DNA from 3 places in the Mesorhizobium sp. M7D.F.Ca.US.005.01.1.1 genome. Region 1 is predicted to be linked to each of the others. Evidence: predicted binding sites of a transcription regulator. Region 1 holds the regulator's gene; each other region holds the start of a gene.

The links. The regulator PhoB, encoded in region 1, activates phosphate uptake and scavenging genes when phosphate is short. The targets are predictions, from matches to a motif close to TGTCATNNANCTGTCAT.
Region 2: EJ076_RS25635 (acid phosphatase) is a predicted target of PhoB. The motif match lies at 5,000-5,016, and genes of this name have one in related genera.
Region 3: EJ076_RS16380 (LTA synthase family protein) is a predicted target of PhoB. The motif match lies at 4,852-4,868, and genes of this name have one in related genera.

The regions. Positions count from the first base shown of each region.
Region 1 covers NZ_CP034453.1:6,999,314-7,007,072, reverse strand. The annotation lists gene pstC (phosphate ABC transporter permease subunit PstC) at 1-188, shown strand, start outside; gene pstA (phosphate ABC transporter permease PstA) at 192-1,043, shown strand; gene pstB (phosphate ABC transporter ATP-binding protein PstB) at 1,040-1,843, shown strand; gene phoU (phosphate signaling complex protein PhoU) at 1,869-2,576, shown strand; gene phoB (phosphate regulon transcriptional regulator PhoB) at 2,596-3,285, shown strand; gene EJ076_RS34060 (ROK family protein) at 3,302-4,549, opposite strand; gene xylF (D-xylose ABC transporter substrate-binding protein) at 4,820-5,860, shown strand; gene EJ076_RS34050 (sugar ABC transporter permease) at 6,107-7,459, shown strand; gene EJ076_RS34045 (ATP-binding cassette domain-containing protein) at 7,471-7,759, shown strand, end outside.
Region 2 covers NZ_CP034453.1:5,283,223-5,290,981, reverse strand. The annotation lists gene add (adenosine deaminase) at 41-1,033, shown strand; gene EJ076_RS25645 (EAL domain-containing protein) at 1,087-3,522, opposite strand; gene EJ076_RS25640 (cytochrome c peroxidase) at 3,684-4,961, opposite strand; gene EJ076_RS25635 (acid phosphatase) at 5,162-6,694, shown strand; gene EJ076_RS25630 (DUF922 domain-containing protein) at 6,743-7,321, opposite strand; gene EJ076_RS25625 (hypothetical protein) at 7,474-7,759, shown strand, end outside.
Region 3 covers NZ_CP034453.1:3,438,413-3,446,171, forward strand. The annotation lists gene rpsR (30S ribosomal protein S18) at 1-221, opposite strand, end outside; gene rpsF (30S ribosomal protein S6) at 221-721, opposite strand; gene EJ076_RS16375 (pilus assembly protein) at 1,187-2,833, shown strand; gene EJ076_RS16380 (LTA synthase family protein) at 2,882-4,846, opposite strand; gene fabD (ACP S-malonyltransferase) at 5,091-6,044, shown strand; gene fabG (3-oxoacyl-[acyl-carrier-protein] reductase) at 6,105-6,842, shown strand; gene EJ076_RS16395 (acyl carrier protein) at 7,176-7,412, shown strand; gene fabF (beta-ketoacyl-ACP synthase II) at 7,447-7,759, shown strand, end outside.

The DNA.
Region 1 (7,759 bases):
CGACGTCGCTGTTCGCGCCGGCGACGACGATCTCGGCGACCATCGCCAATGAATTCACCGAAGCCGTCGGCGACCTCTACACTTCTTCGCTGGTGGCGCTCGGCCTGATCCTGTTCGTCATCACCTTCCTGATCCTTGCCATCGCCCGCTACATGCTGATGCGCATCGACGCCCGCACCGGAGCCTGACCGATGTCGACAGCCACATCGCTTCACCAGAGCCGCAAGAGGAAGAATGCCGTGATGATGACGCTGTGCGTCACCGCGGCGGGCATCGGCCTAGCCTGGCTGGCGCTCATCCTCGGCGCGCTGGTCTACAAGGGCGCCGCCGGCCTGTCCTTTGACGTCTTCACGCAGATGACGCCGCCTCCCGGCGACGCCGGCGGCCTGCTCAACGCCATCTATGGCAGCGTGGTGATGACCGTCATCGCCGTCATCGTCGGCACACCGATCGGCGTGCTGGCCGGAACCTACATGGCTGAGTACGGTCGCTTTTCCAAGCTGACCACCGTGGTGCGGTTCATCAACGACATCCTGTTGTCGGCGCCATCGATCATCATCGGCCTGTTCGTCTACGAACTGATGGTGCGGCCGATGGGGCATTTCTCGGCGATCGCCGGTGCAGTCGCGCTCGCCATCCTCGTCATCCCGGTTGTCGTGCGCACCACCGAAGACATGCTCAATTTGGTGCCGAACGCCTTGCGCGAAGCCGGCACCGCGATCGGCGCGCCGCGCTGGGTGGTCATCAAGTCGGTCGCCTACCGCGCCGCGCTTTCCGGCATCGTCACCGGCATATTGCTGTCGATCGCCCGTATCTCCGGCGAGACGGCGCCACTGCTCTTCACGGCGCTCAACAACCAGTTCTGGTCGAGCAATCTCAACGCGCCGATGGCCAGCCTGCCTGTCACCATCTTCCAGTTCGCTCTCAGCCCTTACGAGGAATGGCAGCAACTGGCCTGGACCGGTGCACTCATCATCACATTGACGGTTCTCGCGCTCAGCATCGTTGCTCGCAGCCTGACCGGACGCAGAGAGGACAAATGAGCCAGATGTTGTCTCCAGACATGACGATCGCCGCCGAGGCCACCGCCAAGGCCAAGATCGAGGTCAAGAACCTCAACTTCTACTACGGCCAGTCGAAGGCGCTGAAGGACATCACGCTGTCCTTGCCCGAGCGCAGCGTCACCGCCTTCATCGGGCCTTCGGGCTGCGGGAAGTCGACGCTGCTGCGCGTCTTCAACCGCATCTACGAACTCTATCCCAAGCAGACCGCCGAAGGTCAGGTGCTGCTCGACGGCCAGAACGTTCTCGACCGCTCGCAGGATCTCAACCTGCTGCGGACCAAGATCGGCATGGTGTTCCAGAAGCCGACGCCATTTCCGATGTCGATCTACGAAAACATCGCTTTCGGCGTCAGGCTCTATGAGAAGCTCAGCAAGTCCGAGATGGACGGCCGCGTCGAGCAGGCGCTGAAGCGCGCAGCACTCTGGACCGAGGTCAAGGACAAGCTCAACGCCAGCGGCCTCAGCCTCTCCGGTGGTCAGCAGCAGCGGCTCTGCATCGCCCGCACCGTGGCGGTGAAGCCGGAAGTCATCCTGCTCGATGAGCCGGCCTCGGCGCTTGACCCGCTGTCGACCGCCAAGATCGAGGAGCTGATCGACGAGTTGCAAGCCGACTACACGATCGTCATCGTCACCCACAACATGCAGCAGGCGGCGCGCGTGTCGAAGCAGACGGCCTTCATGTATCTGGGCGAACTGGTCGAGTTCGACCGCACCGAGAAGATCTTCACGTCGCCCCGCGAGAAGCGCACGCAGGACTACATCACCGGCCGCTTCGGCTGAGTTCAGGCATACGAGGGACAAGATCATGGGCGAACACACAGTCGCTTCTTTCGACGAGGATCTCGGACAAATCAGCAGGCTCATCAGCGATATGGGCGATCTCGCCGGCTCGATGGTCGGTGGTGCCACCAAGGCGCTTTTGAATTCCGATAACGCCCTCGCACAGCGCGTCGTCTCCGACGATGCGATCATGGACGCGCGCCAGCGCGAGCTCGACGACCGCGCCATCACGTTGATCGCCAAGCGGCAGCCGATGGCCGACGATCTACGCCATGTCGTCGGTTCGATCCGCATGGCCGGCGATCTCGAACGCATCGGCGACCTTGCCAAGAACATCGCCAAGCGCGTCGGCACCGTCGGCCTCAGCGTCACACCGCGTGACCTGTCGCATTCCATCGACGCAATGGCCCAGCTGGTGCTGATCCAGGTGCAGGGCGTGATCGAGGAGTATGCGGCGCGCGACGCCGCGGCCCTGGCGAAACTGCGCGCCGCCGACGAGCGCATCGACGTCAAATACACCTCGGTGTTCCGCGAACTGCTGACCTACATGATGGAAGACCCGCGCAACATCACTGCCTGCACGCATCTGTTGTTCTGCGCCAAGAACCTCGAGCGCATCGGCGACCATGTGACCAACATCGCTGAAAATGCCTATTATGTTTTGACCGGCACGCAGCTGCCCGCCAATCGCCCGAAGCAGGACGAGACGGCAATGTCCGCGCCGGCGGCATGACGACAGGGGTGACCAGTCGATGATCGCGCCACGCATCATGGTGGTGGAGGATGAGGAGCCGCTAGGCGTGCTGCTCCGCTACAATCTGGAATCCGAGGGTTACCAGGTCGAGGTGGTGACGCGCGGCGACGAGGCCGAGATCCGGCTGCAGGAGAACGTTCCCGACCTTCTGGTGCTCGACTGGATGGTGCCTGCGGTTTCGGGTATCGAACTCTGTCGTCGGCTAAGGATGCGTCCCGAGACCGAGCGGCTGCCGATCATCATGCTGACCGCGCGCGGCGAGGAAAGCGACCGCGTGCGTGGCCTGTCGACCGGCGCCGACGACTATCTGGTCAAGCCGTTCTCGACGCCGGAATTCATGGCCAGGGTCAAGGCGCTGCTGCGCCGGGCCAAGCCGGAAGTGCTATCCAGCGTGCTCAAGGTCGGCGACATCGTGCTCGATCGTGAGTCGCACCGGGTCTATCGTAAGAAGAGCGAGATCCGGCTCGGACCGACAGAATTCCGCCTGCTAGAGTTCATGATGCGTCATCCCGGCCGTGTGTTCTCGCGCAGCCAGCTGCTCGACAATGTCTGGGGCGAGACAATCTATATTGACGAGCGCACGGTGGACGTTCATGTCGGCCGGCTGCGCAAGGCGGTCAACAACGGCCGCATGCCCGATGTCATCCGCACGATCCGAGGCGCGGGCTACGCGATCAGGGAAGACTGAGCTCCCTCGTTTGAACTCACGCCACGTTCTTGCCGACGAGGCCAGCTCTCGCCTGCACGCCCGGTGCGAAAATCTCCTGGTCGACGAAGGTCAGTGCGCGCATGGCGCAGCCTTCGCGGATCAGCGGCAGTTCGTTCGGCTCGGTGTCGAAGGAAATCGATTTCGAGTGCTGGCCGCCGGCGGTCTGGGCAATCGCCTCGCGCAATGCCGGCTCGATCAGGTCGAAGGCAGCGGCGCTGACGCCGACCATGGCGACGGGCGCCGGATCGATCAGTGCGAACAGGCTGCCGAGACCGTAGCCGAGCGCTTCGCCGGCCTTGCGATAGGCCTCGCGCTCGGGGCCATCCCTTTCGCGGGCCGCGGTCGCCAGCGCGCGCATGTCGGCGTCGCTGACATCAGCGACGGGTTCTGCGTCCTCGCCCAGCTGCCTGGCGTTGCGCCAGATGGCGTAGTTTCCGGCATAGGCCTCGACGCAGCCGCGCCGCCCGCAGCGGCAGAGCGCACCTTTCGGCTGATGGATCATGTGGCCGAACTCGCCGCCCGAGGAATGGGTGCCGGTGAACAGCTCGCCCTTCAGCACCAGGCCCATGCCGATGCCATGCGACAAAAGGATGGCGATGAAATCGTCGCGGTAGCGATCAGGATCGCGCCAGCGTAGCGCTATCGCCATCATGTTGCAGTCATTCTCCATGGTGGCGGGGATGCCGAACTCGTCCTCGAGTATGTCGGCGAAGGCGATGTCGGTGTGCGGCGTGATCGGCGACCACAGCATGGCGCGGGAGCGGGTGTCGGTGATGCCCTGGATTGCCAGCGCGATGCGGGCGATGCTGCGGACGTCGAGATCAGGGTCCTCGAGACGGCGCCGCACGATTGCCGTGCATTCGCCGATCAGCGCGTCCCGCGACATGGTCAGCGTGTCCAGCCGGCGCTGTTCCTCTGATATCACCTGGCCGGCATAGTCGATGACGGCGACGGAGAGAAAATTCAGCGACAGCACCACGGTCATCACCGCCGCCGCTTCCGGATTGAGGCTGAGGCCAACCTGCGGCCGGCCGCGTTTGAGCGAGCCGGCCTCGCTTGGTTTGCTTTCGGTCAGGATGCCTTCCCCGATCAGGTCGGAAGAGATAGCCGATATGGTCGAGTGGCTAAGGCCGGTTGTCGCTGCGATCTCGGTGCGGGACGGCTGTCCGGCGCGGCGCACGGCCGCAATCACCATCGCCCGGTTGCGCCGGCGCAAATCGTCGTGGCGGATTCCGACCGACATGTTTCTTCAAGTCCTCCCGGTCGCCGCGGTTCTCCGTGCCCCTCGAACGCTGTCGGCAACGCAGTCAAATACTGGCAGAAGCCGCCCACTCTGTCATTTATTTATTCCGGGGCTCGAAAAAAATTCGCGAGCACATCAAAATCCATCAGAATCGATGTTGACAGCGTTCGGGTGTTGGACCAGTATTTTTTCGGGGCTCGAAAAAATAGGGCCTCTGTGCCGGCCTTCGGGTCAGTTTGGTCGCGCCATACGCGGCGCAGGGAGGATATTATGAAAAGATTCACAGCCGCCATCCTGGCGGGTGTCGCCATGTCGCTGACGCTCGCGTCGGTCGCGCAGGCGAAGGACAAGGTCATCGGCGTTTCGTGGTCCAACTTCCAGGAAGAGCGCTGGAAGACCGATGAGGCCGCCATGAAGACGGCGATCGAGGCTGCCGGCGACAAGTACATCTCCGCCGATGCGCAGTCCAATCCCGGCAAGCAGCTTACCGATGTCGAAAGCCTGATCTCGCAGGGCGCCAATTCGCTGATCATCCTGGCGCAGGATGCCTCGGCCATCGGCCCAGCGGTGCAGAAGGCGCTGGACGAAGGCATTCCGGTCGTCGGCTATGACCGTCTGATCGAGAACAAGGACGTCTTCTACCTGACCTTCGACAACAAGGAAGTCGGCCGCATGCAGGCCCGCGAAGTGTTCAAGGTCAAGCCGGAAGGCAACTATGTCTTCATCAAGGGTTCGGGTGCCGATCCGAATGCCGACTTCCTGTTCTCGGGCTCGATGGAAGTGCTCAAGGAAGCCATCGACAGCGGCAAGATCAAGAATGTCGGCGAGGCCTATACGGACGGCTGGCTGCCCGCCAACGCCCAGAAGAACATGGAACAGTTCCTCACCGCCAACGACAACAAGGTCGACGCCGTGGTCGCGGCCAATGACGGCACCGCCGGCGGCGTCGTCGCGGCACTGACGGCGCAGGGCCTTGCCGGCACCGTGCCGGTCTCGGGTCAGGACGGCGACCACGCCGCGCTGAACCGCATCGCACTCGGCACGCAGACCGTGTCGGTGTGGAAGGACGCGCGCGAACTCGGCAAGAACGCCGCCGAGATCGCCTCGCAGCTCGCCGACGGCAAGAAGACGAGCGACATTGCCGGCGCCAAGGACTTCACGACACCGGGCGGCAACACCGTCAAGTCGCTGTTCCTGACCCCGGTTGCCATCACCAAGGACAATCTCAACGTCGTCATCGCCGCCGGCTGGATCAAGAAGGACGAAGTCTGCGCGGGCGTCGCCGCCGGCACCGTCGCGGCCTGTAACTGATCTGGATCACGTCGAAATATCTGAACGCCGCGGCCCAAAAGCCGCGGCGTTTTCTCAAAAAGATTTGTATTTCCGCATCACGCGGATAGCTTCGGGAGCAATTCCAGGAAAAGTGCGTAGCGGTTTTCCGTCCGGAATTGCGTCAAAACAAAGAGATAGAACGGTTCGGCGTTTCCGGGAATCGGTGAACCGTTCAAGGCTGGGTTCCGGCATCCGCGTCAGACGGCCAGCCGGTGGGAGGAAATCATGACCGACACGACGTCCAACCCGCAGGCCGACACCGCGCGTGCGTCGGAGCTCGGCGTGGTCGCCCGGTTCCTGAAGGCGACCGAGATCGACACCCGCATGCTCGGCATGGTCGGCGCCCTGCTGATCATCTGGATCGGGCTGCATGTCATTTCCAGCCTGCGCCTCGGCGTCAATCCGCTCGATTTCGACAGCCGCACCTTTCTGACGCCGCGCAATCTCTGGAACCTGTCGGTACAGACATCGGCGGTCGCCATCATGGCCTGCGGCATGGTGCTGGTCATCGTCATGCGCAACATCGACCTGTCCGTCGGTTCCGCCGAGGGCCTGATCGGCATGGTGATGGGATTTGCCCAGGTGCATTTCCTGGTGCGGTTTGTCGGGCTCGAACTCGGCAATCCGTGGATCTGGGTTCTGGCGCTGGTCATCGGCCTGGCGCTCGGCCTGCTGATCGGGGCCTTTCAAGGCTTCGTCATCGCCTATCTCGAAGTGCCGGCGTTCATCGTCACGCTGGGCGGACTGCTGGTCTGGCGCGGTGCTGCCTGGTGGGTCACATCAGGCCAGACGGTGGCACCGCTTGACGCCACCTTCCAGCTCATGGGCGGCGGGCCGTCGGGATCGATCGGCGCGACCTGGAGCTGGGTCGTCGGGATCGTGGCCTGCCTCGCCGTGGTGTTTGCGCTTTTCAACGGGCGGGTGCAGCGCAAGCGTTTCCGGTTTCCGCTGCGTCCGATCTGGGCCGAGACGCTGCTCGGCGTCGTCACCTGTGCCGTCATCATGGGTGCGGTCTGGCTCGCCAACTCCTATCCGTGGCCGATCGGCATCGTGAACCGGTATGCGGCCGCCAACAACATCACCGTGCCCGAAGGCGGCCTGTTCATCGCTCACGGCATCGCCATACCGGTGCTGATGGCGATCGCCGTCGGGCTGGTCATGACCTTCATCACCAACCGCACGCGTTTCGGCCGCTATGTCTTTGCCATCGGCGGCAATCCCGAGGCTGCCAATCTCGCCGGCATCAACACGCGCTGGATCACCATGAAGGTGTTCATGATCATGGGCGTGCTGGCGACGATCGCCGCCGCGATCTCCTCGGCCCGGCAGAATTCGGCGACCAACGTGCTTGGAACGCTAGACGAGCTGCTGGTCATTGCCGCCGCCGTCATTGGCGGCACGTCGCTCGCCGGTGGTTCGGGAACGATCATCGGCGCCATGCTCGGCGCGCTGCTGATGCAGTCGCTGCAGTCCGGCATGGTGCTGCTCGGCGTCGACTCGCCGCTGCAGAGCATTGTCGTCGGCGCCGTGCTGGTCATCGCCGTCTGGCTCGACACCGTCTATCGCAAGCGCGTCTAGGAGGCATGGCCATGACTGACAAGATTGCTCCTGCGGCCACAGCACTGATCGATATGCGCAACATCTCGATCGCGTTTGGCGGCATTCGCGCCGTCGACGACGCCTCGATCGATCTCTTCCCCGGCGAGGTCGTGGCGCTGCTCGGCCACAACGGCGCCGGCAAGTCGACGCTGATCAAGATCCTGTCCGGCGCCTACAAGCGCGATGCCGGGCAGATCTTCGTCAATGGCGAGGAAGCGTCGATCTCCAACCCGCGCGACGCCAAGAAATACGGCATCGAGACGATCTACCAGACGCTGG
Region 2 (7,759 bases), 1.7 Mb from region 1:
TTTCGTGATTTGATGGCGTCGGAGAACAGGGGAGACGCCATTGACCGATTTCATCGGACTGCCGAAAGCCGAAGTGCACATCCACGTAGAGGGCTGCTTCGAGGCCGATGATGTGATCAGGAACTGCGAGGAAGCCGGCATTCCGCTGCGTGCACCGCGCGACAGGCTCTTCGAAGCTCATGACCTCAAGAGCTTCCTCGAGATGCTCGACTGGCTGTGCGGGACGTTCCGGACGCGCGAGCAACTCGCCACCACGGCCTACAAGTTTGCACAGCGCATGGGTCGAAGCGGTGTGCGTTACGCCGACGTCATCGTCAACCCGACGCATTGGCCGCATTGGCATGGGAATATCCCAGGGATGATCGACGCATTCGATGCTGGTTTCGCGGCCGCCGAGCAGGACGGACACCCGCCGGTCGGGCTTTGCGTCAGCCTGCTTCGCACCCAGTCGGCGTCGGATGCGATCGAGCTGGTCGAGTTGCTGAGCGAAATCAGACACAAGCGCGTCGTTGCCCTGTCGATCGACGGGAACGAAGCGGCCGCCGGCCGCACCGGCCCGCGCTTCGCCGAAGCGTTTCGCCGTGCCGGCGCGGCAGGCTTGCGGCGCACCGTTCATGCGGGCGAGTCGAGCGGCCCGGAAGGTGTTCGCGACGCGATCGAACTGCTTGGCGCCGACCGCATCGACCACGGCGTGCGGGCGATCGAAGACCCGGACCTTGTCGACCTGCTGGCGCAGAAGCAGATTCCCCTAGGCGTCTGTCCGATCTCCAACGTGGCGCTCGGCGTGTATCCGTCGCTTGCCGAACATCCGCTCGACGCTCTGCGCAAGGCCGGTGTCCCCGTCTCGATCAACACCGACGATCCGACGCTGCTCGACACCACCCTCGAAGCATCCTATGCCGCCTGCGCCGAGGCCTTCGGCTGGGACGGCGAAACCATCCGCCAACTTGCCGCCACGTCAGTGCACGCGAGCTACGCCGACCCTGCGCTGAAGGCACAGATATTGGCCGATCTGGCAGCCTGGCGGAGCTAGAGCGATCCAGCCAGATACGCGTCATTCCGGCAGGACGCGTGTCTGTAGTCTTGTTACGCGGTCAGGGCTTCTGGCTGTTCGAAAAGCGCATGAAGCTCGGAGGCTGGCATTGGGCGGCCAAAGAACCAGCCCTGGACATCCGTGCAGCCATTCTCTCTGACCAGCCTGTACTGGTCCTCGGTCTCGACGCCTTCGGCTGTCGTCGTCATGCCGAGCGTGGTGCCGAGTTCGGCGACGGCCTTGACGATCGCCCGGCTTTCGCTGCTCTCGCACATCAGGCTGACGAAGCTGCGGTCGATCTTGATGCGGTTGAACGGGAACGACCTGAGATAGCTCAGCGAGGAATAGCCGGTGCCGAAATCGTCCATTGCTATGGAGATGCCGAGGTCGCGCAGGCCGTGCAGCGTGTTTAGCGTGTTTTCGTTGTTCGCCAGCAGCACCGACTCGGTGATCTCCAGCTCGAGCCGCGACGGCAGCAGCTCCGACGCCGCGAGCGCCGCGGCAACCTGAAGCGACAGCCCCTGCTGTTTGAACTGGGCCGGCGAGAGATTGACCGCGACCTTGACTGGCAGGGGCCATTTCGCGGCGTCGGTACAGGCACGCCGCAGGATCCACTCGCCAAGCGCGTCGATGACGCCCGTCTCCTCGGCCAGTTGGATGAACTCCGACGGCGGCAGCAGGCCGAGGCGCGGATGGTTCCATCGCACCAGCGCTTCGAAGCCGGTGAGTTGCGAGGTCTTTGCGTCGTGCAGCGGTTGATAGTGCAGGACGAACTGTTCTTTTTTCACGCCGAGTGCCAGCTCGGATTCGAGTTGGCGCCGCTCCTGCAGTCTCGCGTCCATTCCTGGCTCGAACGACCTGCAGGTCCCGCGGCCTTCCATCTTGGCCTTGTACAAGGCAAGGTCGGCATTGCGAATAAGGGTTTCAGAATTTTGCCCGTCGTCGGGGAAGACGGCGATGCCGATGCTGCCGCCGATGTTGATCTTGTGGCCATGGATGGAGAATTCGTCGGACAGGGCATGAATGACGCGGCTTGCCAGCACGCCGGCCTCGTCGTTACCGTCGAGCAGGAGCTGAAGGATGACGAACTCGTCCCCACCAATTCTCGCCACCATGGCGGTTTCGCCGGCATGGTGTTTCAACCGCTTCGCCACCGCACCGAGCAGCTCGTCGCCGACCGGATGGCCGAGCGTGTCATTGACCGGCTTGAAACGGTCGAGGTCGACGCAGTGGACGGCCAGCTTCTCGCCGTCCCTGAGGCTTCTCAATGCCTCGTCCATCGTTTCAGCCAGCAGGCCTCGGTTGGGCAGGCCGGTGAGAATGTCATGCGTGGCCAGGTGCTGGATCTCGGCGGTGCGTTCCTCGACCCGCCGCTCCAGGGTCTCGGCTGCCTCGACCTGCATCGTCATCGTCCGCCCGATCGCATACCAGCAGGCCAGCGCCAGCAGCGTGACCACCGCGACCGCCGCATAACCGGCCAGTTCGAATTCACGCACGGACTGGACGTCCAGGTTACTGTCGAACCGGCTGTTGGGGAAACCGGCCCAGAGACGCCATGCACTCCTGGGATCGTTGAGCGAGAGCGGGATGACTTCGGAATAGATCAGATTGGGGTCGGCCGCCGTGAAGGCACGGGAATCCGCCGCGAGCGCCGTCGACATCTTGTGCTGGTCGGATTCAAAGCCGTAGCCTGAATTGACGATGACATAGTCGCTGCTCGGCAACAGTTTGCGCAGCGCCGAGGTAAGCATGATCGCCGAGACGGAGCCGCGCAAGCTGCCATCCCCGCCGAAGACCGGGACCGAAAGGATGAAACCGGAGCGGTCCGCGTCATTGCCGGTGTGGATGAAATCGGTGTTGTCGCAGGTGATGAGCTCCTTCGTGCCGATAATCGGCACGTTGAGCCCGTCGATGGCGTTTGAATTCGGATAGTTCGTCTTCAGCCAGGCGAGCTGCTTTGCCAGTTCGTGGTATTCATAGGTCTCGATCTCCTCGGGGGGGCGGACCAGGGCATTCTGGTCCAACTTTCCGGGCTTCGCGTCCGCGGCGACCTCGGATCTCGCCTTGGCATTCACGATCAGCTGGTCGAATTGGAGGATCGGCTCCTCGAGCTTGCCGGTCACCGCATCGAAGCGGTCCGGGTTGAAATCCAGCGGCAGGAAGTAAACCTCGGAAATGGAGACGTTGTTGGCGAGGTTGTTGTAGATCTGCTGGATTGTCGCGCGGCCTTCGTCGCCCAGATTGGTGCCATGCCGGTCGAGGTTTTGGACGCTGGGCAGATAGGTCAAGGTCCGCACATTTTCATAGACGGCCCGCAAGGCGTCTTCGACGGTCTTGGCTGTCGCTCTGGAAGCGGCCTGGGAATTCTCGAGATAGCGCTCCTTGGCCAGCGCGAAGTTTCGCTGGGCATCGATATGCAACGCCGCCAGCGTCGCCGCGCCGGTCAACATGATAACAACAAATCCGGCCGCTCGCCTGAATGCGTTCATCAGCGCCCCACCATCGAGTGACGAGGATTACCGGAAAGCGGTTTAGGAAGCGCTAATGGGATATGTCTCTCTTTACCGGTCCCAAGCGTTGCGGCGCATCAAATCCGGCAAATCCAGAACCCTTTCTTTCGCCGGCGGACAGGCCAAACGAGCAAGGCGGTTCAGTTCGCTGGCGCTGCCTGCTGGTCGGCGTCGGTCAGCGTTTGCAGGAAGGCGACGATGTCGTCGATCTCGGGATCGGTGAGAGCTGGCTTGTTGCCGGGCTTCTTGCCGAAGGGCGGGTCCTGATTGAGGTTGACCCAGTAAGCCTTTGGCAAATCGGCGTTTTGCCGGACCGTGCCGTCGGTGTTTCTCGGGTACCAGCGGCCGGGATCGGTGTCGCGCGTCGCGTAGAAGGCGACCGCGTCGCGCAAGGTGTGGAAAGTGCCATTATGGAAGAAACTTTTGCGCACCGCCACGTTGCGCAGCGTCGGCGTGCGGAACAGGCCGCAGTAGTCAGCCCGGCTTTTGAAGTCCGTCCTGAGCGGGCCGCATAGGCCGAGATCGACATAGGCGGGGTCGGCATTGGCGGGAATCGCCCTGTTGCGTGGCACGGCAATGGCGATCAGGCCGAAATCGGTGAATTGCGGCGGTTCGCCATCATTGGCCGGTTCGCTCAGATGGCAGCTGGCGCAATTGCCCTTGGCCGCGTCCTCGAACAGCGCGCGGCCGCGCAATTCCTGCGGCGACAGCGTCGCCTTGCCGGCGAGGAAAGCGTCGTAGCGGCTGGAATAGGGATAGAAGTCGGGCGCACTCTGCTCGAAGGTCCCAAGCGCCTCGGCGGCGGCGTCGAGGGCGTCGTCCGGACGGTCGAACACCTGATCGCCGAACGCGGCCTTGAAGTCGTCGGCATAGGCGGCCTTGCGCAAGGCGGCGGTGACGGCGGCGGCATCCTTGTTGGCCATCTCGAACGGCGACAGCAGCGGGATCTTCGCCTGATCGCTGCCGCGGTCGGCACGGCCGTCCCAGGTCAGGCCGCCGGTTGGACCATTGTCGACGCTCTCGTCGCCCTCATCCTCCGAATCGTAGAAATGCTCGGTGAAGGCCGGCGCGGCCTGCAAATAGCGAAGCGAGGGCACGGCACGCAGTCCGGGCTGGTCGAGATGCGGCCCGCCCATTTCGACGGGTGCCGCCGAGGCCGGGCCGAAGGCATGGTGCGGGTCGTGGCAGGACGCGCAGGCCTGCTTGCCGGACGCAGACAGCGCCGGGTCGAAGAACATTTTTCGACCAAGCGTGGTCAGGGCGGCGGCGCGTGCGAAGGCATCCGCCCGCGACATCGGCCCGGGATGGACACTGCCGGTTCCGGCGCGAACAAGGGTTGCCGGCAGGGTCACGGCAAAGCTAAATATCGATGCTGCAGCGGCCGCGATCATCAGGCTTTTCCATCGTCCTGTCGTCATGGGCTCAATCCGGTTTGCCTGGGAATTAGGTGCGCACTGCAACGGATTGATGACTGGTCCATCCGCTCACGCAACCGTGTTCGCCGGCAGCGCAGATGTCACAAAGGTGACAAGGCATCGACTTAGCCTTTGCAGCCATGGCCGTTGCCCCCAGCCATGCATTGCCCCTCTAGCCATCACCCCAGCCATGAGGACTTCCCATGACGCGGCCTTTTATCTCCCTTTGCCTCGCCAGTACGGCCCTGGCATCCTTCGCCAGCGCGGCCATGGCCGCACCGCCCGGCTACGACAAGATCGACACCGTCGTCGTCATCTACGCCGAGAACCGCAGCTTCGATAATCTCTATGGCGGCTTCCCCGGCGCCAACGGCCTGGCCAATGTCTCGGCCGACCAGGCGCGCCAGCTCGACCGCGACGGCAAGCCGCTTACGGAATTGCCGCCGGCCTGGGGCGGGCTGACCGCCAAGGGCGTGACGCCGCCGGTCACCGAGGCGCAGTCGGCGCATCTCACCAATGCCAGCTTCGCCATCGACGATGCCAGCGGCTTCAACGAGAAGACCTCGGTCATCACGCGCGACCTCTGGCACCGTTTCTATCAGGAGCAAATGCAGATCGACGCGGGCAAGAACGACAAGTTCGTCGCCTGGGCCGATTCCGGCGGCCTGGTGATGGGCCATTATGACGGATCGGTGCTGCCGATGTGGGCGGTGGCGAAGAAATACGTTCTGGCCGACAATTTCTTCCAGGGCGCCTTTGGCGGCTCCTTCCTCAACCATTTCCAGCTCGCCTGCGCCTGCGCGCCGGTCTATCCGCACGCCGACACCAGCCCGGTGAAGGGGCAGATCGCCGTGGTCGAAGCCGACGGCAAGACGCTGAAGGTCGCCGACAATTCGCCGCCGTCGGCACTTGGCGGCGCACCCAAATTCGTCAATGACGGCGCCATCACGCCCGACTTCTATGCGGTCAACACCATGCAGCCGCCCTATCAGCCGAGCGCCAACAAGCCGGTCGAGAGCGGCGACAAGGCACTGGCCGATCCGGCGCAGCCGACGACGCTGCCGCCGCAGCACGACATCACCATCGGCGACCTGCTGACGCTGAAGGGCGTCGACTGGGCCTGGTATGCCGGCGCCTGGCAGGCAACGCTCGACGGCAAGAACGCGACGCCGGTGCCGAACTTCCAGTTCCACCACCAGCCGTTCAACTATTTCGCCGCCTACGCGCCGGGCACGACCGCGCGGACAGAGCACCTGCGAGACGGTGGCCTGGATGGCGCCGAGTTCATCAAGGCGATCGACGACGGCAAGCTGCCTTCGGTGAGCTTCTACAAGCCGCAAGGTAATCTCAACGAGCATGGCGGCTATGCCGATGTGGCGAGCGGCGACCAGCATCTCGCCGACCTCGTTTCGCATCTGGAAAAGAGCCCGCAATGGAGCCACATGCTGGTGGTCGTCACCTATGACGAGAATGGCGGCTTCTGGGACCATGTCGCGCCGCCCAAGGCCGACCGCTGGGGGCCGGGCAACCGCATCCCGGCCTTCATCATCTCGCCCTATGCGAAGATGGGCACGGTCGACCACACGCAATACGACACGACGTCGATCCTGCGCTTCATCACCGCGCGCTACGATCTGCCGGTGCTGACCGGTATCGTTGCCCGCGACAAGGCGCTGCGCAACAACGACCAGCCGCCGATGGGCGACCTGAGCGCAGCGCTCGATCTCAGCCGGTAGGTGGACTTCAAATCTTGCCGCCGCGTCGCAAAGGCGCGGTGGCCTGTTTCAAGGGCCGGTCACCAAAGCGAAAACCAGTTTCTGCAGATTGCCACCATCGCCGAATTCGACGCGGTCGAAATCGCGGCTTGCCTGTACACGCGCCTTCGAGATCGCGTCGAGCCGCTTGACCACCTCGGCCCTGGTCTTGCTGCATTTGGGATCGTCGGCAATGGTCAGGCCGTCCGTCGCCGCTTCAATGTCGTGGACCATCTGCACCATGCTGGCGCCATGCACTTGTTCATGGGCGCTGACGCTGGCGATGAAGACGTCCCAGCTCTTCTGGACGGCCGGCGGCAACGAACCCGCAGGCTTCGGCAAGGCGTAGGTGATGATCAGTTTCGGCCGCCCCATTGTCAGCACGCAGTCCTTGCCCCTTGGCTTGTAGTCCCTGCCGCTCCAGGTCAGTTTGAAGTTGGTGTAGGCCATGGTGCGCGTCTTGGCGCCGCGGATCAGCGGCCCTTTCTCGCCGATCGAGCGGTAGAGTTCGGCGCCGGACTGGCCCGAGATGGCGTAGGTCTCGACTTTCTCGACCGGCTTCCACTGCGCATGGGCGGTGAGCGGCAAGGCCAGCAAGGTGGCCAACAGAAGACACAGACGAACACAGGCTCTCAACACCGCTCTCCGCAAAATCAGGACCGGGCGACATCTGCGCGACGGGCAATGCCACAGGACAGCTTTTCCTATAGAATGCCTGCTGGTGCTGCAAATGCCCTAGAGGGGGTCAATTGGGGGAAGTCATGAGAGCTGGATATCTCGTCGTCGCCGGTGCGGTCGCGGTCCTGCAGGCCGCGCAGCCGACTTTTGCCGCGTCGTGCGGCGGCTGGGCTGCGAAGATGGAGGAAGACGAGGGCGGCAGCGTGCTGACCGCCTCGGTCTGCGGCGGCCCGAAAGGCGATGCGTATCTGATGCTGACCTGTTTCGACACGCCGGTGCTGAGCTTCGATCTCGGCGCCACAGGCCAGCAACTGGAGCCTGGCATCAGCGGTTCGTTCGAGTTCAAGGCCGACGGCAAGACAGTGACCA
Region 3 (7,759 bases), 3.6 Mb from region 1:
AGGAAGCGGGCACGCTTGATCGCCTTGGCGAGTTCGCGCTGCTTCTTCTGGCTGACGGCGGTGATGCGCGACGGCACGATCTTGCCGCGCTCTGAAATGTAGCGCTGCAGCAGACGCACGTCCTTGTAGTCGATCTTGGGCGCGTTGGCGCCGGAGAACGGGCAGGTCTTGCGGCGGCGATGGAACGGGCGCCGGGTCGGGATCTGGTTGATGTCGACCATTATTCTGCACCCCCTTCAAAGCCTTCGCGCGGACGGCGCGGACCACGATCGGCACCGGCGTCGCCAAACGAGCGCGGCGGACGATCGCCACGATCGCCGCGATCACGGTCGCCGAACGAGCGCGGGCCACGATCGCCACGGTCGCGGTCGCCGAAGCCGCCGCGTTCCGAGCGCTCTTCGCGCTTCTGCATCATGGCCGACGGGCCTTCCTCATGCGCCTCGACCTTGATGGTCAGGAAACGCAGCACGTCTTCGGACAGGCCCATCTGGCGCTCCATCTCGTTGAGCGCGGCCGCGGGGCAATTCAGGTCCATCAGCGTGTAGTAAGCCTTCCGGTTCTTGTTGACCCGGTAGGTGAGGGACTTCAGTCCCCAGTTCTCGACCCGACCGACGGACCCGCCATTTGCGGAGATGACGCCCTTGTACTGTTCGACAAGCGCATCGACCTGCTGCTGCGAGAGGTCCTGCCGGGCAAGAAACACATGTTCGTATAGAGCCATAGTGGTTCAGTGCCTTTCTTCGTTTCTCTCCCGGTTCCCGGCGGCAAAAGCCTCTGCAACTTCTCTGACCCGCTGGTCCCGAAGGGCGGGGAAGAAAGGAGCATTTCGAGACGGTCGAGAGCGGAGACACGGGAGGCGGAAGCACTTCTGGCATCACACGAAGGTTTTCGAAAAAAAACCTCCGGCCCTCCGTTCAGCCCCCAGCAAGGACCGGCAGATTGCGGGCGTCTATATAGCAATCCAGCCGCAACGCAAGGGCGGGCGGCGTCCTCTGTGTCGCATGCGGCGGAAAAATCAAGCAGCAACAACGGCCCAGGCTTTGAGGTTTCCGGCAACTGCGCCTTAACCACACTGTCAGGTTGTGCGCAGTTGAACCCCCGCCGTCAACGGTCGATTCATCATGAGAGGCGCAGAAGCCGTATAGCCCGCGCACAAAAGGCGCGGCAAGCATTTGCGGGGGTAAGGATGCTTTTCGACAAATTCTGGCGCTCAACGAGCGGCAATTTCACGCTCGTGCTGGGACTGGGCTTGCCGGTCATCCTGACGGCTGTCGGTTTCGCAACCGATGTCTCCACCCTCATGCGGGCCAAGAGCAATCTGCAGAATGCCCTCGATGGGGCAAACCTTGCCTCCTCGCATCTTGGCGATCTCGACATCACCCGCAATGATGCCTTCAACCGCTATTTCCAGGCCAATATCGTCGGGCACGGTGAACTCGGCAATGCGCAGGCGACGTTGACCGTCGACAAGGGCATCAATTTCGTCAAGACAAAGGCGACTGCCTCCGCTGACGTCAGTCTTAACTTCGCCTTTCTGTTCGGCGACAGCAAGCACATCGTGGTCGATGCCTCCGCCGTCGAATCGAACAACCAGCTCGAAGTCGTGCTGGTGCTCGACAACACCGGCTCCATGGCCGGCGCGCGCATGACGGCGCTGAGGACAGCGACCAAATCATTGCTCGACACGCTCGAATCGACAAGGTCACCGACACGCCAGATCCGCGCCTCGCTGGTTCCATTCGTTACGGCCGTCAACGTCGACGGTGACGGATTCGACCCGTCCTGGATCGACATGGACGGCAAGTCGTCCACCAACGGCATCAATTTCCCGGTCATCGACGGTAAGCGTCCCAATCACATGGCGCTTTTCAAGCAGCTCAAGCAGACCGGATGGACAGAGCCCGGATGGAACGGTACCGGATGGAAAGGTTGCGTCGAGGCGCGACCGGGCACCTACAACATTTCCGACACCCCGCCAGATCCCGCCAGGCCCGACACGTTGTTCGTTCCGTATTTCGCGCCGGACGATCCGCAAGTTGCCCAGGCCCCGTCTGCCTCCTATGGCAATTCAGATAAATACTACAACAATTCCTATCTCGACGACGGCTACGACAAGACCAAGCTCGATAAGCAGAAAGGCAACGCTCTCGGCATCGATGTCAGTGATCTCGTCGGCGATTTGGTGACGCCCGGCAAGCCTGCCAAGGAAAAGATCGCCAAATATATCGCGCCCGTCAACGAGCTCATCACCGAGACGGGTACCCGCATCACCGTCGGCCCGAACCGCGCTTGCCCCACACCCGTCGTCCCGCTGACCGACGATTTCGACAAGCTGCGCAAAGCAGCAGGCGAGATGACCGAGTGGAACGGTTCAGGCACCAATGTCTCCGAGGGCCTATCGTGGGGGATGCGGGTGCTGTCGCCCGCCGCGCCCTACACCGATGGCGCGCCTTGGAAGACGCCGGGCATCAGCAAGATCGTGCTGTTGCTCACCGATGGCGAGAACGTCGTCTATGGCGCCAGCGAACAGCCGACGAAATCCGACTACACACCTTATGGCTATCTGGCTGGTGGTCGCTTTGGATCGGACAACCAGACGACCGCGGCGCGCAATGTCGACGGCTGGACCAAAAGCGTTTGTACGCAGTTAAAGGACGAGGGGGTGCAAATCTACACCATGGTGCTGCAGTCCGACACCGCCGCCAACCGCGCGCTTTACAGCGCCTGCGCCTCAGACCCGAGCGACTATTATGCCGTCAACGATCCGACCAAACTGCCGAACGTGTTCCTGCAGATCGCCAACAAGTTCACGAAGCTGCAATTGACGAATTGAACGCTCGACCCGAGAGAGACCGGCCGGCTCCTCACGAGATCGATCGGTTCAACTCGTATGGGCGGCGACAACCTTGTCAACCGTTTCGGGGAAGAAGTCTGGCGCTGCGTGGCGTTTGCCGAACATCATGTCGTACTGCAACAGGCGGAAATCGCGGATCGCCGGGTCGATCTCTTTCTGCCGCGCCCAATCGGGCGTGGCCTCGCCAGCCGGCGTCAGCAACAGGTTGCGGTCGACGACGCGGTAACGTTCGCTCATCTTGCCCAGAAATCCGGTGTAGTAGGGATGGCTGATGCCGGCCGTCTTCAGGATATGATAGGGCAGGAAGGCCGGGCTGACGGCGCCCATGTCTTCAGCCGGCCCGGTGCGGTTCGACCAGATGACCAGCGGCGTCTCGTGGTGTTCGAGGGCGGCCTCGGGCGAGGCTTCCTTGCGCGGCGCGACATTGTCCTTCAGGAAGCCGGTTTCGACATAGACCGGCCCCAGCGGCGGCAGATGGTCGCCGAAGAAAGCGATCACCGTGGGGCGGGAGCGTTTCTTCGCCCATTCGACCAGGCGTTCGAGACCGCGATCGGCATCGGCTGAGCCCTCGGCGTAGCTGAGCAGCGATTCGCGCGCCCACTGGCTGATCGGCGCCTGCACCGTATGGGTGGGATTGTAATAGCGGTTCGGCTCGTAGGGACCGTGGTTTTGCAGGCTGACCGCAAAGAAGAACACCGGTTCGTCGCTGGCGTCGGCCTCGCTGATGATCTCGTCGGTCATCGCCGCATCCGATGCCAGCGGCCCGCGCTTCTGCATCGGCGGCAGCGTTTCTTCCGACTTGAAATCGTTGAAGCCGAAATCGGCGTAGACTGCGCCACGGTTCCAGAACCAATTGGTGCCGGGATGGATGGCGCGCGCGCGGTAACCCTGGCTCTTGAGGAAGGTTGCGAGCGAAGGCGTCGGCGTGCGCACATATTGCTGATAGGGGATGCTGCCGGCCGGCAGGAATGCGTTGGAAAAGCCGGTCAGCGCCTCGAACTCGATGTTGGCGGTCATGCCGCCGAATTCCGGCGAGAACATCGAGCCCGAGCGCAGCGCCCGCACATTGGGGATCGGATCGGGCGTGATGGTGACGCCGGGCAGCTTGGTTGGATCCCAGAAGGACTCGCTCATGACGATGATGATGTCGGGCTTCTCGGCCGGCACCGAGGCGGTCACATCAGTCCTGCTGATCGCCGCGATTGCCTTGTCGGAATAGCCTGATGGCGCCGAGACATGCGCCATCGGCACGTTGAGGGCAAAGGCCAGCGCAAAGCCGTTGGAGGCATAATTTTCCTTCTGGTCCCACATGATCGGTATGATCTGCAGCCTGTCCCTGGTCCAGGAGAAGGTGGCATAGTCCATGATCGAAACGAAGAAAGCGAGCAGCGGCACGGCCAGCGTCAGCCGGGCAAGGCGTCCCTTGCGGCTGAGCACCGGAACCTTGCGGCGCCACAGCCGCCAGCCATAGACGAGCAGCGACAGGCCGGCGACGATGCCGACGACCATGGCAAGCGCGGTCATCGGCCGGTCGCGCACCAGGAGCGGCAGCAGCGCGAAAGTCTGGCGGGCATAGAGGAAATCGGTCGGATAGAGCGGATCGCCGAGATAGTGCGACTTCTGGTGACCGACGAAGGCAAGCGACAAGGTCAGCGGCGCGACGATCATCAGGCTCTGGTGGCTGCGGCCGAGCACCGCATCGAGGCCGATCAGGATTAGCGCAAACACGACAATGGTGGTCCAGCCAGGCTTGAGCGGCTGCAGGAAGAAGGAGACGGTGCCAGCAAAGTCGCCGCGCACGATCAGTTCGATGGCAAACACCAGCATGGCAGCGATCGCCAGGCTGATCAGCCCATAGCGCACGACCGGCCATCTCCTGCCCGGCAGATAGCCGGTGGAAGGGTCGTCTTCCAAGAACTGTGGCGCGGCCTTGCCTGCGCGTTTGTAACTCTTTGCCACCTTAACTTCCCCACCCAGCGACAAACACGTCACTCGATTGTCATAGAATTGTCACGCAAAGCTAGCGCCTGTAGCGAAAATAAGAAGAGCCAGCAAACGAATCGTGAGCGGTTTTCATCAGGAGTGATCGCCAAAAAGCCTTTCGGAACAGGCACTCGGCAGACGAAGCCGCCGCCGGGCGGGGTCGAACTGGGCTTGACTTGGCGACCTGCCTTGCGTCACAGGCAAGAAAAACTCGTCTATCAGATAAGCAAAACCAGCCCTTGGGAGTCCTCGCATGGCCGTTGCATTCACCTTTCCTGGACAAGGCAGCCAGGCAGTCGGCATGGGCAAAGATCTCGCCGACGCCTTTCCCGAGGCGCGCAGGATCTTCCAGGAAGTCGACGACGCGCTCGGCGAAAACCTGTCGAAGCTGATCTGGGAAGGGCCGGAAGAGACGTTGATGCTGACCGCCAACGCGCAGCCGGCGCTGATGGCGGTGTCGCTGGCCGCGATCCGGGCGCTGGAATCGCGCGGCTTCTCGCTGAAAGGCAAGGTCGCCTATGTCGCCGGCCATTCGCTGGGCGAGTATTCGGCGCTCGCGGCCGCAGGGTTCGTTTCGGTTGCCGATGCCGCCAGGCTGCTGCGCATCCGCGGCAATGCCATGCAGGCGGCGGTGCCGGCCGGCGAGGGTGCGATGGCGGCGATCATCGGACTGGAGCAGGCCGATGTCGAGGCTGCCTGCACAGAAGCCGCCAAAAGCTCGGCCAACGGGGCGGTTTGCCAGATCGCCAACGATAATGGCGGCGGCCAGCTGGTCATTTCCGGCGCCAAGGCCGCGGTCGAACTGGCGGCAAAATTGTGCACGGAAAAGGGCGCCAAGCGCGCGCTGATGCTGCAGGTATCCGCGCCCTTCCATTCGGCGCTGATGGCGCCGGCCGCGAACGTCATGCGCGACGCACTCGCCGGTGTGACAAAGAACGCGCCGGCCGTCCCGGTCGTCTCCAACGTGTCTGTGGCGCCGTCGAGCGATCCGGACGAGATCGCCCGCCGCCTGGTCGAACAGATAACCGGCCGCGTGCGCTGGCGCGAGACGGTGGAATGGTTCGGCGCAAATGGCGTCACCACGCTTTACGAAATTGGCGCGGGCAAGGTGCTTTCGGGATTGGCGCGGCGCATCAACCGCGACATCGCCACCGCGTCGGTCGGCTCTGCGGCTGAGGTCGAGGCGGCATTGGCAGCGCTTGCATAAAGCGTCATTTGATCCCATCCCTGTAAAACAGGGTGTTCTCTTCTCAATCAGGAGACAAAAATGTTCGAATTGACTAGCCGCAAGGCTCTCGTCACCGGCGCATCCGGGGGCATCGGCGAGGCGATCGCCAGAGTGCTGCATGCGCAAGGCGCGATCGTCGGCCTGCATGGCACCCGCATCGAGAAACTGGAAGCGCTTGCCAACGAGCTTGGCGACCGGGTCAAGCTGTTTCCGGCCAATCTGTCCAACCGTGACGACGTCAAGGCGCTCGGCCAGAAGGCGGAGGCCGATCTCGAAGGCGTCGACATCCTGGTCAACAATGCCGGCATCACCAAGGACGGATTGTTTGTGCGCATGTCGGATGCCGACTGGGACACCGTGCTCGAGGTCAACCTGACCGCCGTGTTCAGGCTGACCCGCGAACTCACCCACCCGATGATGCGCCGCCGCCACGGCCGCATCATCAACATCACTTCGGTGGTCGGCGTCACCGGCAATCCCGGCCAGACCAATTACTGCGCCTCCAAGGCCGGCATGATCGGCTTTTCCAAGTCGCTGGCGCAGGAGATCGCCACCCGCAACATCACCGTCAACTGCGTCGCTCCGGGCTTCATCGAATCGGCGATGACCGACAAGCTCAACGACAAGCAGAAAGAGGCGATCATGGCGGCGATCCCGACGCGCCGCATGGGCACCAGCGCTGAAGTCGCGTCCGCCGTTGCCTATCTCGCCTCCAACGAAGCCGCCTACGTCACCGGCCAGACCATCCATGTAAATGGCGGCATGGCGATGATCTGACGGGCCTTGTTGATAATTCCACCTTGCTGGCCATCTGCTACGGTTGTCTGCGCTTCCGGTGCTCGCGTACTCCAAGTATGCTCCGCTCCGGTTCTCGAAAACCGCACCATATGATCCGGCAGGGCGAATTCTGAACAAGGTCCGGCGGGCTGTGAAAAGAGACCATTTCGGCTTGGACCTCAGCTATTTTTCGTGTAATGCGGCCCGCAACCCGGCGGTTCGGGCAAAAACCGGTCTGTAGCCGTTGCGTTTCCGGCAGGACCATCTTTCAGCTTGATTAGCGGCATTCTGCCCGCTAACGAAGACAGACAAACAAAAGACGAGGATGCCCAAATGAGTGACACCGCAGAGCGCGTCAAGAAGATCGTCATCGAGCACCTTGGCGTCGATGCCGACAAAGTGACGGAGCAGGCGAGCTTCATCGACGATCTGGGCGCCGACAGCCTCGACACGGTCGAACTCGTCATGGCGTTCGAAGAAGAATTCGGCGTCGAGATCCCCGATGATGCCGCCGAGACCATCCTGACTGTCGGCGATGCCGTGAAGTACATCGACAAGGCTTCGGCCTGACGCTTTCTGCAGTCATCACCGGGGAGGACCTGCGATGAGGCGTGTCGTCGTCACGGGCCTTGGGTTGCTGTCGCCGTTCGGCATGGGCTTTGAGCACAGCTGGAAGGAACTTCTGACCGGCCGCAGCGCTGCCAAGCGTATCACCGAGTTCGAGGTGGAGGATCTTGCTTGCAAGATCGCCCACGTCATTCCGCGTGGCGATGGCAGCAATGCCACCTTCAATCCCGAGGCCGTGCTCGAGCCGAAGGAATTGCGCAAGATCGGCGACTTTATCCTGTACGGGATTGCCGCCGCAGACGAGGCGCTGAAGGATTCCGGCTGGGAACCCAAGACGCATGAAGAGCAGT